Linked DNA regions of Methylosinus sp. H3A. The protein of the gene in region 1 binds, or shares a complex with, the protein of each later gene. Links are inferred from orthologs where the notes say so. Each region holds a gene or a part of one and is shown on either strand. Other genes may lie near its edges.

Region 1 (10,845 bases):
GGGCAGCTCCATGCGCAGATTGGGGTGATGCGGCTCCTCATAGGCGCCGGCGCCGTCCTTTTTCTCCTCGATCTTGAGAATATTGGCGGCGCGGCGAAAGCCGGCGAGCAGATTCTTGCCGTCGTCGGTGTCGAGGAATTTGCCCAGAGCCTCGACCTTGCGCGTGATGGTGAGGAGATCGTCCGGCATTTGCGCGCTCCCTTCTCGAGACTGCGCCGAGGCCGAGGCCCCGAGCGCCGCGTCGATCAGGTCATATCGTGCGCCGCGATCGCGAAGGTAGACCTTCAGGCGATCGATGAAGAAGGCGAGGAGGTCGGCCGCATTGGCGGCCAGCAGAGGCGGCAGCGTCTCGCGCAAGAAAATCTCGGCGGCAGGCGAGGGCGCCTCGGCGCCCGCCTCTCTGCCGACGGCGTGAAGCTGCTTCTCTATGTCGCGGCGCAGATGCGCCTCGGCGTCGGCCGAGAGGGTCGCTGCGCCATTGGGCGAGAGGTCCGAGGCCACGCGATTGACCTCGCTCGTCACCAGCTCGCGCAGCGGCGTGCGCGCCGCGAGCCAGACCGGCCATTGCGCGGCGGCGAAAGCTTCGCGCAGCGGCAGCCGCAGCCCATTCTCGAGCGCGATGCGGATCACGCCCAGCGCCGCGCGTCGCAGCGCATAAGGATCCTTGCTCCCGGTCGGCTTTTCGTCGATCGCCCAAAAGCCGACGAGCGTGTCGATCTTGTCGGCGAGCGCGACAGCGATCGAGACCGGAGACGTCGGAATGCGGTCGTTCGGCCCCTGCGGCTTGTAATGCTCCTCCAGCGCCGCGGCGACCTCGGCGTCCTCGCCCTGCGCGGCGGCGTAATAGCGGCCCATCAGCCCTTGCAGCTCGGGGAATTCGCCGACCATTTCGGTGACGAGATCGGCCTTGGCGAGCGTCGCTGCCCGCGCGGCCTTGTCGGGATCGGCGCCGACGATGGGCGCGAGCTCGCGCGCCAGCGCCTCGATGCGCTTCACGCGCTCGCCCTGCGTTCCGAGCTTCTCGTGAAACACGATATTGTCGAGCTTGGGCAGACGCTCGCCGAGCGGCGTCTTGAGGTCCGTCTCATAGAAGAATTTGGCGTCCGACAGACGCGCGGCGATGACGCGCTGATTGCCGCCGACGATCGTCGCGCCGCCGTCGCTCGCGTCTATGTTGGAGACGAGGATGAAGCGATTGGCGAGGCCGCCGTCATGGCGCTTCAGCACGAAGCATTTCTGATTGACGCGGATCGTCGCGCGAATGACCTCCGGCGGAATGGAGAGAAAGCTCTCGTCGAAAGCGCCCATCAGCGTGACCGGCCATTCGACGAGGCCCGCGACCTCCTCGAGCAGCGCCGCGTCCTCGACCAGCTCCAGCCCCTGCGCCATGGCGAGATTGCGCGCGTCATGCAGCACGATGTCGCGCCGCCGCGCGCCGTCGAGCACGACTTTCGCCTTCTCGAGCGCGGGAACGTAATCGTCGAAGCGCTTCACCGGAAAGCTCGCCGGCGCGAGGAAGCGATGGCCATGGGCGATATTGCCGCTCTCGATTCCGTCGACGGAGAAGCGCACGATGTCCGGCGTTTCCATCTCCGGGCCGAAGGTGGCGAGGATCGATTGCAGCGGGCGCACCCAGCGCAGCGAATCGAGCCGCGTGGAGGCCGCGCCCCAGCGCATGGATTTCGGCCAGGGGAAGCTCTTCACGATCCCCGGCAGCACGTCCGCCAGCACGTCGATCGTCTCGCGTCCGGCGCGCTCGATGACGGCGACGTAGAACTCGCCCTTTTTGGCGTCTTTCTCGATCTTCGCCTCGTCGATCGACGCGAGGCCGGCGCTCTTCAGAAAGCCCTGAATGGCGGCCTCCGGCGCGCCGACGCGCGGACCCTTCTTCTCCTCGCGCACATCCGGCTGGCGGCCGGGCAGGCCGGCGATATGCAGCGCGAGCCGGCGCGGCGTCGCATGAGCGGCCGCTCCCTCATAGGTCAGCCCCTTTTCTGCGAGCGCGCCGCAGACGAGCCGCTGCAGATCATCGGCCGCCTGACGCTGCATGCGGGCGGGGATTTCTTCGCTGAAGAGTTCGAGGAGAAGGTCGGGCATCGATTTATCTATTTCTCGTGCGTGCGGAAACGAGGAGCGTTTCTACCCTCCCCTGGAGGGGGAGGGTCGGCCTGCGGAGCAGGCCGGGGTGGGGTGACCCCCGAGTCTTCGTCGCGAGAACCCCACCCCGCGCCTTCGGCGCGACCCTCCCCCTGAAGGGGAGGGTGGGGGCTCGGGTCTTGCGATATCTCGGAGATGACCATCGGGAGTCTCAGAGCTCTTCACTGGCCGGCGGCGGTGGCGCGCCAGGCTCCACTGTGAGAGAGCCGTACAGCGCCGCATAGATCGTGTCGAGAACGCCACCGACATTCTCGTAAACTTCCTGGTTCCAAAAGCGGAGAACGCGATAGCCTTCCCGTTCGAGCCAGAGCGTCCGCTCATTGTCGCGCTGCGACGCCTCGGGCTCCGTGTGCGACGGGCCGTCGACCTCGATCACGAGTCTTTCCCGCAAACAGACGAAATCGACGACATAAGGCCCGATCGGCGCTTGTCTTCGAAAATGCGTCCTCAGCAGCGGCACGCGATCCAGCTCGCGCCAGAGCCTCTGTTCTGCGCTGGTCGTATTCTCGCGTAGGCGGCGAGCCGTTCCGAGACGAAATCGTCGAAGCCTGTCCTCGTCGTGCATCGTCGGCCGTCCTGCTCACCCTCCCCTCGAGGGGGAGGGTCGGCCTGCGGAGCAGGCCGGGGTGGGGTGACCCCCGAGTCTTTGTCGCGAGAACCCCACCCCGCGCCTTCGGCGCGACCCTCCCCCTGAAGGGGAGGGTGGGGACTCGGCCATCGTCACAAAGGCTCCTCGGAGGCGAGCGCGTCGCCCGCATGGGCCGGCGTCTCCAGCAGATATCGCTCCACGTCCAGCGCCGCCATGCAGCCGAGGCCGGCCGCCGTCACCGCCTGGCGATAGGTCTCGTCGGCCACGTCGCCGGCGGCGAACACGCCTGGAATATTGGTGTGCGTCGTGCCCGGCTCCACCTGGATGTAACCCGACGGCTTCAGCTCCAGCTGCCCGACGAACAGTTCCGAGGCCGGCTGATGGCCGATGGCGATGAAGACGCCGTCCACATCCAGCGTCTGCGTCGTGCCGGTCTTCACATTCTTCACGCGCGTCTGCGTGACCGAGGGCGGGGCGGCGCCGCCCAAAATCTCGTCGATCGCGTGATCGAAGAGGATTTTGACATTGGGCCGCGCCGCCAGCCGCTCCTGCAGCACGCGCTCGGCGCGGAAGCTGTCGCGGCGATGCACCACCGTCACCTCGGCCGCGATCTGCGAGAGATAGAGCGCCTCCTCCACCGCCGTATTGCCGCCGCCGACGACGAGAACCTTTTTTCCACGGAAGAAAAAGCCGTCGCAAGTGGCGCAGGCGGAGACGCCATAGCCCTTGAACGCCTCCTCGCTCGGAATGCCCAGCCATTTGGCCTTGGCTCCGGTGGCGATGATGAGCGCGTCCGCCGTATAGAGCGTCCCCGAATCGCCGAGCAGCTCGAAGGGCCGCTTGTCGAGCCTGGCCTCGACAATATGGTCGGAGACCAGCTTGGCGCCGACATGCTCGGCCTGGGCGCGCATCTGATCCATGAGCCAGGGGCCCTGGATCGGCTCGGCGAAGCCGGGATAATTCTCCACATCTGTGGTGATCATGAGCTGGCCGCCCTGATCGAAGCCGGCGATGACCACGGGCTCGAGCATGGCGCGCGCAGTGTAGATCGCCGCCGTATAGCCGGCGGGGCCGGAGCCCAGCACGATGACGCGGGCGTGCAGGCGGCCTTTATCGTCTGCGGACATGAAGAGGCCTTTGCGAAAGTCTCCGCGCGGACGGCGCGGCGCGTTCGGATGGGCGCAATCTATCCATTATGCGTTGCGCCGCAACCGCCGCTCTTGCGCTGCAAGAGGCTTGCCGTGAAAGAGCGCGTAGCGCCGCGCGATCTCGGCGGCGATGGAGGGCGTCTCGTTCAGCGGCTCGTAGCGCCAATGTTCGGGCCGGCCGCGCCAGCGCCGCACAGCGCCATGCGCTTCGAGCCCATCGAGAAAGGCGGCGATCTTGGCGCCGCCGCCGTCGGGCGCGAAGACATGGACCGGCGCGCCCGTGCTCGCCGCCTCGGCGACCATATTGACGCTGTCGGCCGTCACCAGCAGCGCCTGCGAGCCGGCGAGAATCGAAAGATAAGGATTCTCGCCGTCCCCCGCCCAAAGAAAGGCCCGCGCTGCCTTCTCCCGCGCGCGGGAGAAGGCAGCGCCGCGAAGCGGGGTCGGATGAGGGCCCACGAGCCGCGCGCGCAACGCTTCGACCAGCCCCGCGGGCGTGCGCCGGGAGACAGTCGCCGCGACGCTCCACCCTTGCTCCAGCATGGCGCCGACGGCGGCGAGAAGCCTCTCCGCATCCCCTGCCGAATACCGAAAATGCCGGCTATCCCCGCCGATCAGCAGCCCCACTCTCGGCTCCGGCAGCGCCGCGATCCGCGGATCGAGCGCGGCACGCGCTTCGGCGAGGCGCTGCGGCGTCAGCCGATTCGCCGGCGCGAGCGGGGCGATGACATTTTCGCCCTCGAGCCCGTCATGGCGCGGCGCGACGATGACGTCCGCCGTCCCGAGGCCGCTCGCCGGACGATTCACATAGACGGTGAAGACCGCGCCGCCGGAGGCGCGCTTCACATGGCGAAGATAGGGGATTGTCCGCCTGCCGCAGGCGATGACGAGATCGGGATAGGGTGGGGCGAGGAGCGCCGCTTCGCGCGGGTCGATCGGGCCGAAAGGCGCGAGCGCGGCGATGAGGCCGCGCGGGGCGAGGCGGATCAGGCGTGGGGCGAGGTCGAGGGCTTCGGCTATGCCGAGGCTCTGGACTTCATGCCCGGCGCGGCCGTCGGAGAGAATCCAGGCTGTCGTGGGGCGGAGCCATGGGGCTCTCCCTTCTCCCGCGCGCGGGAGAAGGTGGCCCGGCGAAGCCGGGTCGGATGAGGGTCCGCGCCGCTCGTCAAAATATTGGACTGCGGGAGGCGCCCTCATCCGACCCTCGCTGACGCGAGGGCTGCCTTCTCCCACAAGTGGGAGAAGGAGAGCGCGCAGGTCTTCGCTCAGACGAAAGCGACCTTCAAAATCTCATAGCTCTTGCCGCCGCCCGGCGTCTTCACCTCGACCGTGTCGCCGGCCTTTTTGCCGATCAGCGCGCGGGCGATGGGGGAGGCGATGGAGACGCGGCCGTTCTTCACATCGGCTTCCGGTTCGCCGACGATCTGATAGGCCTTCTCCTCCTCGGTGTCCTCGTCGACGACGGTGACCGTCGCGCCGAATTTCACCGTATTGCCAGTGAGCTTGGAGACGTCTATGACCTCGGCGCGCGACAGCTTGTCCTCGAGGTCGGCGATGCGGCCCTCGTTCAGCGATTGCGCTTCCTTGGCGGCGTGATATTCGGCGTTCTCGGAAAGATCGCCATGGGCGCGCGCCTCGGCGATCGCCTGGATGATGCGCGGACGTTCGGTCTGCTGGCGTAGACGCAACTCCTGGTCGAGAGTGGCGTAGCCGGCGGCGGTCATAGGCACCTTGTCCACCATATCTCTTGCTCTTTCGCTCCTGGATGCGTCCGGACCCGGCCAAAAAAATTCCGGACGCCTGCCGGACCAGCGAAAGCTGCGGCGGACGGACGGATTTCCTCGATATGAACGAGCCGCGGATGCGGCGACCCTCACCGATTCGCGCGCGCAAATTTACGCGTCGGACGCGAAATAGTCCTGAAGGGCGCGGACTTCGAGATCTCCCGATACATAGGCCCTAATGCTCTGGACCGACGCGATCGCGCCGGCCAGAGTCGTATAATAGGGGACTTTATGCAATAGCGCAGCTTGGCGCAAGGAACGAGAATCCGCCAGCGCCTGGGCTCCTTCCGTCGTGTTGAACACGAGCTGAACGGAGCCGTTCTTTATGGCGTCCACGATATGCGGGCGTCCTTCCGACACTTTGTTGAGCTTTTGCGCCGGCACGCCCTGCTCCTGCAGGTAGCGGGCCGTGCCCCCGGTCGCGACGACGGTGAAGCCGAGGCTCACCAGCTGCTGGACCGCGGCCAGGACGCGCGGCTTGTCGGCGTCGCGCACCGAGACGAAGACGGTTCCCTGGCGGGGGACTTTGGTGCCGCCCCCCAGCTGGCTCTTGGCGAAGGCGGCCTCGAAGCTGCGGTCGAGGCCGATGACCTCGCCGGTCGAGCGCATTTCCGGCCCGAGCACAGTGTCGACGCCGGGGAAGCGTGCGAAGGGGAAGACCGATTCCTTCACGCCGACGTGATTCGGCGCGCGGGAGGGCAGGGTGAAGGCCGAGAGCTTCTCCCCGGCCATGATCCGCGCCGCGATCTTGGCGATGGGCGCGCCGATCACCTTGGCGACGAAGGGCACGGTGCGCGAGGCGCGCGGATTGACCTCGAGCACGAAGATTTCGCCGTCCTTCAGCGCATATTGGACGTTCATCAGCCCGATGACGCCGAGCGCCTTGGCGAGCTGGATCGTCTGCCGCTCGAGCTCGGCCACCGTCTCGGCCGAGAGCGAGCGCGGCGGCAGCGAGCAGGCCGAATCGCCGGAATGAATGCCGGCCTCCTCTATATGCTCCATCACCCCGGCGATGGCCGCCTCCTCGCCATCGGCGAGACAGTCGACGTCCACCTCTATGGCGTCGGTCAGATAGCGGTCGAAGAGCAGCGGATTCTTGCCGAGCACAGTGTTGATCTGCCCGGTCTTGTCATTGGGATAGCGCGCCTTGACGTCGGAAGGCACGAGGCTCGGCAGCGTGCCGAGCAGATAATCGTCGAGCGTGTTTTGATCGCGGATGATCGCCATCGCGCGCCCGCCGAGCACATAGGACGGCCGCACGACGAGCGGCAGGCCGAGCTCGCCGGCGACGAGCCGCGACTGCTCCACAGAATAGGCGATGCCATTCTTGGGCTGCTTCAATCCGAGCTTGTCGAGCAAGCGCTTGAAGCGGTCGCGATCCTCCGCGAGGTCGATCGAATCGACCGGCGTGCCGAGAATGGGCACGCCCGCCGAGCTCAGCGTATGGGCGAGCTTCAAGGGCGTCTGGCCGCCATATTGGACGATGACGCCATGCAATGTCCCATTGCTGCGCTCGACGTCCAAAATCTCCTCCACGTCCTCGGCCGTCAGCGGCTCGAAATAGAGACGATCGGAGGTGTCGTAATCCGTCGACACAGTCTCGGGATTGCAATTGATCATGATGGTTTCATAGCCCGCGTCGGCGAGCGCGAAACAGGCGTGGCAGCAGCAATAGTCGAATTCTATGCCCTGGCCGATGCGGTTCGGCCCGCCGCCGAGAATGACCACTTTGCGCCGATTCGACGGCCGCGCCTCATTGGCCGGCGCGCCGAGGAAAGGCGTCTCATAGGTCGAATACATATAGGCGGTGGGCGAGGCGAATTCCGCCGCGCAAGTGTCGATGCGCTTATAGACCGGCCGCACGTCGAGCGCCCGTCGCGCGGCGCGGACCTCCTTCTCGCCGGCGCCGGTGAGCGTCGCGAGGCGGGCGTCGGAGAAGCCGGCGAATTTCAGCGCACGGAAATTCTCGGCGTCCTTGGGCAGGCCGAAGGCGCGCACGCGCGCCTCCAGCGCGACGATCTCCTCGATCCGCGCGATGAACCAGGGATCTATCTTGCAGGCCTCGTGAATCTCCTGCGGATCCATGCCGAGCCGCAGCGCCTGGCCGACGACGAGCAGCCGATCCGGCGTCGGCGTGCCGAGCGCGGCGCGCAGCACATTCATATCGTCGCCGCGGCCCATGCCGTCGATCTCGATCTCGTCGAGGCCGGAGAGGCCGGTCTCCAGCGAGCGCAGCGCCTTTTGCAGCGATTCGGCGAAATTGCGCCCGATCGCCATGGCCTCGCCGACGGATTTCATCGCCGTCGTCAGAATGGGCTCGGCGCCGGGGAATTTCTCGAAAGCGAAACGCGGAATCTTGGTGACGACATAATCGATCGTCGGCTCGAAGGAGGCCGGCGTCGCGCCGCCCGTTATGTCATTGGCGATCTCGTCCAGCGTGTAGCCGACGGCGAGCTTGGCGGCGACCTTGGCGATGGGGAATCCCGTCGCCTTGGAGGCCAGCGCCGAGGACCGCGACACGCGCGGATTCATCTCGATGACGATCATGCGCCCGGTGGCGGGATCGACGGCGAATTGGACATTCGAGCCGCCGGTCTCGACGCCGATCTCGCGCAGCACGGCGATCGAGGCGTCGCGCATGATCTGATATTCTTTGTCGGTCAGCGTCAGCGCCGGGGCGACGGTGATCGAATCGCCCGTATGCACGCCCATCGGATCGATATTCTCGATCGAGCAGACGATGATGCAATTGTCCGCTTTGTCGCGGACGACCTCCATCTCATACTCTTTCCAGCCGATGACGCTCTCTTCGATGAGCACTTCGGTGGTCGGCGAGGCGTCCAGCCCGCGCTCGATGATGTCGATGAACTCCGCCTTGTTATAGGCGATGCCGCCGCCCGTGCCGGCCAAAGTGAAGGACGGCCGGATGATCGCCGGCAGGCCGATGTCCTCCAGCGCCTCCAGCGCCTCGGTCAGGCCCTTGGAAATATAACGGCGCTTGCGCTCGGGCTCGCCCGTCTCCCAGCGGCGGCGGATGTCGGCGACCGCCTTCTGCTTCTCCTCGGGCGGCAAAGCGGAAGCCTCGATCTCGGCGATCTCGGCGTTGCGCTTGGCCTTGTCGGCGGTTTTGAGATCGGTGGCGTTGGCGAGGCGCGAGCGCGGCGTCTCCAGGCCGATCCTGGTCATGGCCTCGCGGAACAATTCGCGATCCTCGGCCTTGTCTATGGCCTGCGCATTGGCGCCGATCATCTCGATCTCGAATTTGTCGAGCACGCCCATGCGCTTCAGCGAGAGCGCGCAATTCAAGGCCGTCTGGCCGCCCATGGTGGGCAGGAGCGCGAAGCCGCCGGGGATGGCGTAGCGCTCCTTCTCGATGATCTTGGCGACGATCTCGGGCGTTATCGGCTCGACATAGGTCCGATCCGCCATGTCGGGATCGGTCATGATGGTCGCGGGATTGGAGTTGACGAGGACGATGCGATAGCCCTCGGCGCGGAGGGCCTTGCAGGCCTGTGTGCCGGAATAGTCGAATTCGCAGGCCTGGCCGATGACGATGGGGCCGGCGCCGATGATCAGAATGGTCGAGATGTCTGTTCGCTTCGGCATGTCGGTCCGTCTGTCATCCTTTCTTCACGGGACATTCCCCAGAATGGGGGAACGCGCGCGTCTCGTCGCTTGCTGTCGTCCTGTATCGCGAGGGCCGCGCACAAAAAAAGGCCGCGCCGCAGCCTTTTTAGGTTCAGCGCGCCCTCCGTGAGACGAGACCCGGCGGGGCGAGAGGCCCGGCCCGGCGGTCGGGCGTGTGTTAGACGAGAATCCGCGGCAGGGGAAGGGGCCGTCGGCGCGGATCGGCGGGGCCGTCCACCTGAATGCGAGCCATGAGGCGCGTCGCAAAGGCCCGATCCGCCATGGGGCCCGCGCGGGCGCAGAGGCTCGAAGCCCGGTTCTGCGCGCGGCGATTCAGCCCTCTCCGCCCTGCGGCGAGGATCGCCGAAACGGGCCTGGAAGCTTCTGCGGCGCGGCGATCCGCAATTGCTTGTTGACGTTCATGCGTCCGAACACCACCTCGATCGCCGAGGGAGCGACGCCGAACTCGCCGGCGAGAAAGCGGACCATATGATCGGTCGCCCGGCCTCGGCGCGGCGCCGTGGTCACGCTGACCTCGAGCTGATGGCCCCTGGGCTTGCCGATGGCGTCGCGACTGGCGGCCGGCCGCCCCAGAATATTGACCACTAGAGTTTCGCCTTCCCACCAGAAAAAAGGCTCGGCCTCCGTCGATTTGCGCGTCAATTCGGATCGGCTCCCGCCCGCGTCCGCGGCGACGACGAATCGGCGCGGGCGGCGAGCCAGATCACATGCCGCGCGCCGCCGTCTCGGCCTCTGGCGCGCGTCTTCACCTCCTCCACACGGAAGCCGGTCTTGCGCAGGCGCGCGGCGAAATCGCGATCCGGCGCGCAGGACCATACGGCCAGCACGCCGCCCGGGCGCAGCGCGGCGCGCGCCGCCCGCAACCCGTCCTGGCCATAGAGCCCGTCATTGGAATCGCGGGTGAGAGCCTCGGGGCCATTGTCGACATCGAGAAGAATAGCGTCATAGCTGCCGCGGCCCGAGCGGATCACTCGCCCGACATCCTCGACCTCTATGCGGACGCGCGGGTCGGTCAGGCTGTCGCCGAACAGCTCCGCCATCGGCCCCCGCGCCCAGGCGACGACGGCCGGCACGAGCTCGGCGACGACGATCTGCGCCTTTGCCCCGAGAACGCCCAGCGCGGCGCGCAGGGTGAAGCCCATGCCGAGCCCGCCGATGAGAATGCGCGGCTGCGCCCGCGTCGCGATTTTCGCGCAGGTGAGCGTGGCGAGCGCCTCCTCCGAGCCGCTGATGCGGCTGTTCATCAGCTCGACGGCGCCGAGCCGGATGGAAAATTCCGCGCCCCGCCGCCGGAGCCGCAGCTCGCCCTCGCCGCCGGGCACGGGGGCCGTATCGAGCAGGGTCCAGGGGATCATAAAGGGGCTCTTTGGTGGGAGGGGCGGGCGCTGCGCGGAACGGTGATAGCCCGAGGCGAGATTCGGCGTCCAGCACCCCAGCGACTGGGAAAGATTTCCTCATTCTGAGGAGCCGGCGTCTAGAAGGACGAGGAAACCGTCTGCGCGGCCTTGGGCGTCGCTCG
Region 2 (9,691 bases), 3.6 Mb from region 1 along the record:
TCGACGATCTGCGCGCCGCCTATCTCGAAGAGGCGCTCGGCCTGTTGGAGGGCGGCGCCGATATTCTGCTGATCGAGACGATCTTCGACACGCTGAACGCCAAAGCGGCGATCTACGCGGTGGAGGACGCTTTCGAGAAGATCGGCACGCGTTTTCCGGTGATGATCTCCGGCACAATCACCGATCTTTCCGGCCGCACGCTCTCCGGCCAGACGGCGGCGGCTTTCTGGAACTCGATTCAACATGCGAAGCCCTTCTCTATCGGCTTCAATTGCGCGCTCGGCGCGCGCGAGATGCGCCAGCATATCGCCGAGGTGTCGCGCATCGCCGACACGCGCATCTGCGCCTTCCCCAACGCCGGCCTGCCGAACGAGTTCGGCCTCTATGACGAGAGCCCGGAATATATGGCCGAGTTGGTCGGCGAATTCGCCAAGTCCGGTCTCGTCAATGTCGTCGGCGGCTGCTGCGGCACGACGCCGCCACATATCGCCGCGATCTCCGGCGCCGTGAAGGGCGTCGCGCCGCGCGCAATTCCGACCATAGCGCCGCTGCTGCGTCTCGCCGGCCTCGAGCCTTTCACGCTGACCAAGGACATTCCCTTCGTCAATGTCGGCGAGCGCACCAATGTCACGGGCTCCGCCAAATTCCGCAAGCTCATCACCGCCGGCGATTACGCCGCGGCGCTGGATGTCGCGCGCGATCAAGTGGCCAATGGCGCGCAGGTCATCGACATCAACATGGACGAGGGCCTGCTCGATTCGAAAAAGGCGATGGTCGAGTTCCTCAATCTGCTCGCCGCCGAGCCCGATATCGCGCGCGTGCCGGTGATGGTCGATTCGTCGAAATTCGAGGTGATCGAAGCCGGCCTGCAATGTCTGCAGGGCAAGGGCGTCGTCAACTCCATCTCGCTGAAGGAAGGCGAGGAGAAATTCATCGAGGCGGCGACCAAGGTGCGCCGCTATGGCGCCGCCGTCGTCGTGATGGCCTTCGACGAGGCGGGACAGGCCGACACTTTCGCGCGCAAAGTGGAGATCTCCGGCCGCGCCTATAAGATCCTCGTGGAGCAAGTGGGCTTCCCGCCGCAGGACATCATCTTCGACCCCAATATTTTCGCCGTGGCGACGGGTATCGAAGAACATTCCAATTATGGCGTCGACTTCATCGACGCCGCGCGCGCGATCAAAACCACTCTGCCGCACGCCCATGTCTCGGGCGGCGTGTCCAATCTCTCCTTCTCCTTCCGCGGCAATGAGCCGGTGCGCGAGGCGATGCACTCCGTCTTCCTCTATCACGCCATTGCGGCGGGGATGGATATGGGCATCGTCAACGCCGGCCAGCTCGCCGTCTATGAGAAGATCGACCCCGAGTTGCGCGAGGCCTGCGAGGATGTGGTGCGCAATCGCCGGCCGGACGCCACCGAGCGTCTCGTCGAGATCGCCGAACGCTTCAAGGGAGCCGGCGCCAAGGCGGCGGAGAAGGACGCCGCCTGGCGCGAGGCGAGCGTCGAGAAGCGGCTCGAATATGCGCTGGTCAATGGCGTCGCCGATTATGTCGAGCAGGATGTGGAGGAGGCGCGGCTCGCGTCCAAGCGCCCGCTCGACGTCATCGAAGGCCCGCTGATGGCCGGCATGAATGTCGTCGGCGACCTCTTCGGCCAGGGCAAGATGTTTTTGCCGCAAGTGGTGAAATCGGCGCGCGTGATGAAGCAGGCCGTCGCGCATCTCCTGCCCTATATGGAGGAGAATAAGGAGCAGCGCTCCACCGCCGGCAAGATTCTGCTGGCGACGGTGAAGGGCGACGTCCACGACATCGGCAAGAACATCGTCGGCGTCGTGCTCGGCTGCAATAATTTCGAGATCATCGATCTCGGCGTGATGGTGCCGACCGCCAAAATTCTCGAGACGGCGAAAGCCGAGAAGGTCGACATCATCGGCCTCTCCGGCCTCATCACGCCCTCGCTCGACGAAATGTGCTTCGTCGCCTCCGAGCTCGAGCGCGAAGGTTTTTCGGTGCCGCTGCTCATCGGCGGCGCGACGACGAGCCGCGTGCATACGGCGGTGAAGATCAGCCCCAATTATGCGGCGGGTCAGGCCGTCTATGTGACCGACGCCTCGCGCGCGGTGGGCGTCGCGCAGGCGCTGATGTCGCTGACGACGCGCGAAACCTATGTCGCCAAGACGCGCGAGGAATATGAGAAGGTCGCCGAGGCCCATGCGCGCGCGCAGATCGACAAGCAGCGCGTCTCCCTCGCATCCGCGCGCGCCAATGCCCTCGCCATCGATTGGAGCGCTTACGAGCCGCCGAAGCCGAGCTTCCTCGGGGCGCGCGTTTTCGCCTCTTACGATGTGGCCGAGCTCGTTCCCTATATCGATTGGACGCCCTTCTTCCAGACATGGGAGTTCAAGGGCCGCTATCCGGCTCTGCTCGACGATCCCGAGCGCGGGCCGGCGGCGCGGCAATTGTTCGAGGATGCGCAGGCGATGCTCGCGCGCATCGTCGAGGAACGCTGGTTCAATCCCAAGGCCGTCATCGGCTTCTGGCCCGCCAATGCGGTGGGCGACGATATCGCGCTCTACACCGGCGAGGGCCGCGTCGAACGGCTGGCGACGCTGCACACGCTGCGCCAGCAGCTCACGCGCCGCGACGGCAAGCCCAATGTGGCGCTGTCGGATTTCGTCGCGCCGGAAGGCTCGGGCAGAGCCGATTACATCGGCGCCTTCGTCGTCACCGCCGGCGCGCAGGAGGCGAAGATTTCCGAGCGCTTCGCGCGCGCCAATGACGATTACGGGGCGATCATGGTGAAGGCGCTCGCCGATCGTATCGCCGAAGCCTTCGCCGAGCGCATGCACGCGCGCGTGCGCCGCGAATTCTGGGGCTATGCTGCGGATGAGACGTTCACGCCGGAGCAGCTCGTCGCGGAGGATTATCGCGGCATTCGTCCGGCGCCGGGCTATCCGGCGCAGCCCGACCATACGGAGAAGGCGACGATCTTCGACCTGCTCGAGGCCACCAAGCGCACCGGCGTCACGCTCACGGAGAGCTATGCGATGACGCCGGCGTCATCGGTCAACGGGCTCTATTTCGCGCATCCGCAGGCGCATTATTTCGGCGTCGCCAAAGTGGAGCGCGATCAGGTCGAGGATTACGCCGCGCGCAAAGGCGTCTCCGTCGCCGAGATCGAGCGCTGGCTCGCGCCTGTGCTCAATTACGAGACCCGCGTCGCCGAACCAGCGGAGTGAGGCGACCGTCGTCCCTTCTCCCGCGCTGCGGGAGAAGGGAAGCCGCGCCCGTCAGCCGCCGAGCGCCGCCTTGACCGCGGCGCTCGCCTTGCCGAAATCGATGCGGCCCGTGTATTTCGCCTTGAGCGCGGCGACGACCTTGCCCATATCCTTGATCGAGGCGGCGCCGGTCTCGGCGATGGCGGCCTTTATCGCCTCGGCGACCTCGGCCTCGCCGAGCTGCTGCGGCAGATAGGCCGCGATCACGGCAATCTCGGCGCGCTCCTTCTCGGCGAGCTCGGGGCGGCCGCCCTTCTCGTAGATTTCCACCGATTCCTGGCGACTCTTCACCATTTTCTGCAGCAGGGCGAGAATATCGTCGTCGCCCAGCGTCTTGCCCGTGGCGCGCGCCTCTATGTCGCGATCCTTGAGCCCCGCAGTGATCATGCGGATCGTCTCGACCTTCTGCTTTTCACCGCTCTTCATCGCCGTCTTGAGGTCGGCCGTGAAACGTTCGCGCATTGTATTTCCACTTCGCAGTGAAATGTTCTAGACGTGCTTGCGATCCGAAGGGATCGCGGCAATCTAGATTTTTCGAGGGATGGCGGGCGCCCGATGGCGGCGCGCCGGCGGATGAGGGTGAGGCATAGAGCGCGGATGAGCCCGGATCAAGACGAAGCGACGGGTTGGACGGTTCCGGTCCACACGGGGGTTCTGGTCCTCGCCAGCGGCGAGGCGATTTTCGGCTTCGGCTTCGGCGCCGTGGGCTCGGCCGTCGGCGAGGTCTGCTTCAACACCGCCATGACCGGCTATCAGGAAATCCTCACCGATCCCTCCTACGCCGGGCAGATCGTCACGTTCACTTTTCCGCATATCGGCAATGTCGGCGTCAATGACGAGGATGTCGAGACCGTCGATCTCGCGAACCGGGCCGGCGCGCGCGGCGTCATCGTGGCGGCGCCGTCGAGCGACCCGTCCAATTATCGGGCGCTGCGGCCGCTGGGCGAATGGCTCGCCGCGCGGGGAATCATCGGCCTCTGCGGCATAGACACGCGCGCGCTGACGACTCTGATCCGCGAGAAGGGCATGCCCAACGCCGTCATCGCCTATGCGCCGGACGGCGTCTTCGATCTCGCGGCGCTGCGCGCCCAGGCCGCCGCCTGGCCGGGCATAGACGGCATGGACCTCGTGCCCTCCGTCACCGCGCCCGCGCGCTACGACTGGGACGAAACCGTCTGGCGGCAGGCCTCTGGCTATGGCAAGCGCGACGGGATCAAATTCCGCGTCGTCGCCGTGGACTATGGCGTCAAGCGCAACATTTTGCGCCTGCTGGCGGAGGCCGGCTGCGAGGTGATCGTCGTGCCGGCGACGACCAGCGCGAAGGACATTCTCGCACTCTCGCCAGATGGCGTGTTTCTCTCCAACGGGCCGGGCGACCCGGCCGAGACCGGTAAATACGCCGTGCCCACCATTCGCGAGCTATTGGCGGCGAAGGTTCCCACCTTCGGCATATGCCTCGGCCATCAAATGATGGCGCTCGCCGTCGGCGCCAAGACACAGAAAATGCCGCAGGGCCATCACGGCGCCAATCATCCGGTGAAGGATTTCACCACCGGCAAGGTGGAGATCGTCTCGATGAACCATGGCTTCGCCGTGGATCGCGACAGCCTGCCGGCCAATGTCACCGAGACGCATCGCTCGCTGTTCGACGGCTCCAATTGCGGCATTGCGCTGGCCGACCGCCCCGCCTTCTCCGTGCAGCATCACCCCGAGGCCTCTCCCGGCCCGCAGGACAGCCATTATCTCTTCGCGCGCTTCGTCGATATGATGGAGAAGGCGCGGGCGTGAGCCGCTAGAGAAAGCCATGAAACGCGACGAGGCCATGGAACGATTGAGAGCGCATGAAGCCGAGCTGCGGCGGCTCGGTGTGCTCAGTCTCTATTTGTTCGGCTCGACCGCTCGCGACGAAGCTGGCTCCACATCGGATGTCGATTTGTTCTTCGACTATCGAAAAGGCGAGCTCGGCCTTTTCGAGCTGATGGATCTAAAGGATTATGCCTGCGACCTTCTCGGGAGCCCGGTCGACATCATGACACGCGACAGCTTGCACAAGGCGTTGCGGGAGCGGATCGAAGAAACCGCGTTGCGCGTGTTCTGATGGCGATCCCTTCGAACGTTCCGCGCCTGCAGGACATCATCGAAGCGATAGAGCACATTCACGAGTGCATGGCCGAGGCCTCGCTCGAAGATTTCGAAGCCGATTGGCGGCGGCAATGGCTCGTCGAGCGAGGCGTCGAGATCATCTCCGAAGCCAGCCGCCATCTCGACGATGAGCTGAAGGCGCGTCATCCAGAAATTCCTTGGCGCAAGGTGGCTGGCATCGGCAATGTGCTGAGGCACAGCTACGAGACGGTCGCCGCAGCCGTCCTGTGGAAGCTCGCGCAGAGCGATCTCCAGCCCTTGGAGAAAGTCTGCCGCGAAGAGTTCGAAGCCGTACGAAAAGATCCGGCTCGAGAATAAAACGATCCGGCTCGAGAATAAGAAGGCGCCGCGTAAGCGCTGCCCTCACCCCAGCGCGATCGCCGACACGAGCCGCCCGTAATCCGGCTCCTTGCGATGCACGCTGCGGCGATAGCTGAAGCAGCGCGTCTCATCGGCGTAAGTGTCGATGCGCAAATTCTCGAAAGAGGCGACATTCGCCGTTTCGACGCGCCGCGTGATGAAGCCCGGCAGATCGAACATGGAATGCCCCTCGCGCGTCGAATGCGTGAAGAAGCCCGCAAAGCCCGCATCCTCGGCGAGGAACCGCTCGACGAACTCGCCGCCCACCTCATAGCTCTCGCGGCCGATCGCCGGGCCGAGCGCGACATGAATATCGGCGCGATGCGCGCCGCGCGTCTCCATCACCGAGATCGTCGCCTCGATCATGCCGGAAAGCGCGCCCTTCCATCCCGCATGGCAGGCGCCGATGACGCCGGCGCTCGCATCGGCGAAGAGCAGCATGCCGCAATCGGCGCCGGTGACGCCGAGCGCCAAGCCTTCGACATCGGTGACGAGGCCGTCGCATCGCGGCCGCTCCGTCTCGCCCCAAGGCTCGGCGACGTAAAGCGCGTCGCGCGAATGAATCTGATAGGGCACGAGCAGACGATGCGCCTCCGCGCTCAGGCGCCGCGCCATGCGCGCGCGATTCTCGGCGACGCGCGCGGAATCGTCACTGGAGCCGACGCCGCCATTGAGCGAGGAATAAACGCTCTCCGACACGCCGCCCAGGCGCGTGAAGAAAGCGTGGCGAACGCCCGGCAGAGCGAGATTTCCGGCGCCGAGCGCAGTGAGCGCCTCCATCGTGTCCGTCATTGGAAAAACCCTGGCAGCAACGGCATGTCGGGATGCGTCACGGCGATGACCTTGAACAATTCGCCCATGTCGCGCTTGGGATCGCCCGCGCCCGTGAGACGCGCGAGCGCACTGTCGATCTCGGCGCTCTGCTCCTGCGTCGCGCGCTTCTTCAAAGCTTCGGCGCGCTCGACGACGCCGAGTTGGCGCAGAAACGCGCCCTGCGTCACCGGCCCTTGCACTTTCGCGCCGGCCGCGGCAGCTGCGCGCGCGAGCGCGGCGAAATCGACATGGGCGGTGAGATCGGCCTCGCCCGGCGCCTCCAGCGGATCGACATAGGCGTGGCGCGCCACCGCCTGCAATGTCTCGCCCAGCGCCGTCTGCGTATAGCCATAATCGATGACGAGCAGCGCGCCGCCCTGCGCGACGAGACGCGCGGCGATGTCACGCATGATGCGCGCGCCGATCGCGCCGATCTCTATCACCGAGCCTTCCGCCGCCGCGACGGTGAGATCGGGCTCCATGCGCTCGCCGACGCCGAAGGCTAGCGCGCCGCTCTCGTCCAGGCCGACGAGCCGCTCGCTCCAGCCGCGCTCCGTCTGCACGAAATGGCGCACCGGCAGCGCGTCGAAAAACTCATTGGCGATAATGATCGCCGGCCCCTCTGGAACATGCGCGACATCCGCGCTCCAGGAGACATGCGTCGGCGCCGTGGCGAGCGTCTGCCGTTGCCGCGCCTCGAGCGCAGGGCTCGTCTCGACGAGATGCGCGTCGATCGCGGCGAGAAAATCCGGCGAGATGCGCGCGACGCGCAGAGCGTCCGCCATCAGCGTGCCGCGTCCCGGCCCGAGCTCGACGAGACGCGTCGGCGAAGGCGCGCCCGCCGCGCGCCACGCCTCCTGCGCCCAAAGGCCGATGAGCTCGCCGAACATTTGGCTGATCTCCGGCGCGGTGACGAAATCGCCGCCCGCGCCGAAAGGATCGCGCGTCATGTAATAGCCCTTGGTCGGATGCGACAGGGCGAGCGACATGTAACGCTCGAGCGTGATCGGCCCTTCCTGCGCGATGAGCTCGACAATGTCTTCGTGCAAAGCGCTCATGCTTCGACTCGCTGCGGGCGCAACGCATAGAGAATGAGCGCCGCGCCGACCAATATCATCGGCGCCGACAGCGCCATGCCCATTGTGAGGCCATTGTCCAGCGCCTCCGAATGATCCGGCTCGCGGAAGAATTCGCTGATGATGCGCGCAACGCCATAGCCGGCGCCGAACAGGCCCGTGGCGAGGCCCGGCCGCTTCAGCGCCCCGCGCTGCGCGGCGATGGCCAGCAGAATATAGAGCGCGACGCCCTCGAGCCCCGCCTCATAGAGCTGGCTCGGGTGGCGTGGCGCGTCGCCGGCGCCGGGAAACACCATGGCCCAGGGAACATCGCTCTCGCGGCCCCACATCTCCGGCTTGATGAAATTGGCGAGCCGGCCGAAGAAAATGCCGATCGGCGCGACGGTCGCGCAAATATCGCTGATGGTGAGCGCAAAAATCTTCTCGCGCCATGCGAATAGCGTCATGCCCACGATCGCGCCGATGAGTCCGCCGTGAAAGGCCATGCCGCCTTTCCAGGTTTTGACGATCTCCTCCGGATGCGCGAAGTAGAAGGCACGCTCATAGAACAGCACATGGCCGAGACGTCCGCCGATGATGACGCCGAGCGCGACATAGACGAGCAGATCGTCGAGGCGTTCCGCCGAGGGATGAGCCGTCTTTCCCCACAAATATTCGCGCGAGACGAGCCTGCGCGCATAGAGCCAGCCGAGCGCGAGCCCGGCGATATAGGCGAGCGCATACCAGCGTATGGGCAGCGGTCCGAGCTCGACGAGAACCGGGTCGATCATCGGAAAGGGGAGCGCGAGAATAGGCATGACGACTCGTGGTTGCATCCGATAGCGGCGAGATTAGAGCGCTTTTTACGCGAACGGAATCGCCGGCGCGCTCGGAATGCGCCTAGAAGCGAAAAATCAGCCGCGATTTCGACGCCGAAAGGGCAAATGGGCCCGCGGTCACTTCGCCTCGAAGGGACCGGGGCGGCGAAAGGCGCCCTGACGCTCCAACATCCATCCGGGATATTCCGCAGGGAGCGCGCTCACGGCGTCGAGCCCCGCGAGATCGTCGGCGGAGAGCTTCAGCTTCACTGCGGCGAGATTTTGCTCGAGCTGATCGATGCGCCTGGCGCCGATAATGACGCTGGTGACGAAGGGCTTGGCGAGAACATAAGCCAGCGCCACTTCGGCGACGCTGACGCAATGTATCGCGCCGATCTCACGCATGGCGGCCACGCAGGCGAAGGCGCGCTCCTTGTCGACGGGCGGGAAATCGAAGGAGACGCGGCGGCCCTCTGCGCCCTCCGGCGCGCCCGGGCCATATTTGCCAGAGAGCAATCCGCCGGCGAGCGGCGACCACACCATGAGGCCGAGCTTTTCTTCCGTGAGCAGCGGGACGATCTCGCGCTCGAGATCGCGGCCGGCGATGGAATAATAGGCCTGCACCGTCTCATAGCGCGCAAAGCCCAGCCGCTCTGAGACGCCGAGCGCCTTGGCGATGCGCCACGCCTGCCAATTGGAGAGGCCGATGTAACGCACCAGCCCGCGCGAGACGAGATCGTCCAGCGCGCGCAATGTTTCCTCGATCGGCGTCACCGAATCATTGCCGTGGATTTGATAGAGATCGATGTGATCGGTCTGCAAGCGCTCGAGGCTCGTCTCGACACTGTCCATTATATGCCCGCGCGAGGCGCCGCGATCATTGGGGCCGGCGCCGGTCTCGCCATAGAATTTGGTGGCGATGACGACGTCCTTGCGCTTCACGCCGAGATCGACGAGCGCCTGCCCCACCATTTTCTCCGAGCGGCCGAAGGAATAGACGTCGGCCGTGTCGATGAAATTGACGCCGGCCGCAAATGCGCGCTCGACGATGCGCGTCGCCGCCTGCTGATCGACATCGGCGATCGCGCCCCAGATTCCGGCGCCGCCCGCCTCGCCGAACGTCATCGCGCCGAGGCAGATTTCCGAGACGAAGAGGCCTGTGCGGCCGAGCTGATTGTAACGCATCACGCCGCCTTCGCCTGCGCGCCATATTTGCCGTAGAAGC

What was found.
Region 2: the proteins of carB (region 1) and carA are in contact, whole or in part, in a solved structure (PDB 1KEE), measured with the Escherichia coli proteins. The link is inferred for Methylosinus sp. H3A from one-to-one orthologs.

The regions. Positions count from the first base shown.
Region 1 is NZ_JADNQW010000005.1:4,197,696-4,208,540, reverse strand. The notes cover bases 5,590-9,625. They hold carB (carbamoyl-phosphate synthase large subunit), read right to left. Parts: upstream 9,285-9,625; coding sequence 5,790-9,284; downstream 5,590-5,789. Other genes in these bases: greA (transcription elongation factor GreA), read right to left, coding at 5,590-5,636. Also shown: glyS (glycine--tRNA ligase subunit beta), read right to left, coding at 1-2,097; IY145_RS22475 (endonuclease domain-containing protein), read right to left, coding at 2,309-2,722; trxB (thioredoxin-disulfide reductase), read right to left, coding at 2,878-3,873; IY145_RS22465 (mitochondrial fission ELM1 family protein), read right to left, coding at 3,940-5,091; more of greA, read right to left, coding at 5,160-5,589; IY145_RS22450 (DUF167 family protein), read right to left, coding at 9,639-9,968; IY145_RS22445 (spermidine synthase), read right to left, coding at 9,965-10,681. UniProt on the Escherichia coli protein: Large subunit of the glutamine-dependent carbamoyl phosphate synthetase (CPSase).
Region 2 is NZ_JADNQW010000005.1:566,470-576,160, forward strand. What follows is about bases 3,089-5,970. They hold carA (glutamine-hydrolyzing carbamoyl-phosphate synthase small subunit), read left to right. Parts: upstream 3,089-3,875; coding sequence 3,876-5,066; downstream 5,067-5,970. Other genes in these bases: metH (methionine synthase), read left to right, coding at 3,089-3,239; IY145_RS05805 (GatB/YqeY domain-containing protein), read right to left, coding at 3,291-3,740; IY145_RS05815 (nucleotidyltransferase family protein), read left to right, coding at 5,083-5,376; IY145_RS05820 (DUF86 domain-containing protein), read left to right, coding at 5,376-5,738; IY145_RS05825 (polyphenol oxidase family protein), read right to left, coding at 5,784-5,970. Also shown: more of metH, read left to right, coding at 1-3,088; more of IY145_RS05825, read right to left, coding at 5,971-6,572; IY145_RS05830 (class I SAM-dependent methyltransferase), read right to left, coding at 6,569-7,651; lgt (prolipoprotein diacylglyceryl transferase), read right to left, coding at 7,648-8,466; IY145_RS05840 (aldo/keto reductase), read right to left, coding at 8,605-9,651; IY145_RS05845 (3-hydroxyacyl-CoA dehydrogenase NAD-binding domain-containing protein), read right to left, coding at 9,651-9,691. UniProt on the Escherichia coli protein: Small subunit of the glutamine-dependent carbamoyl phosphate synthetase (CPSase).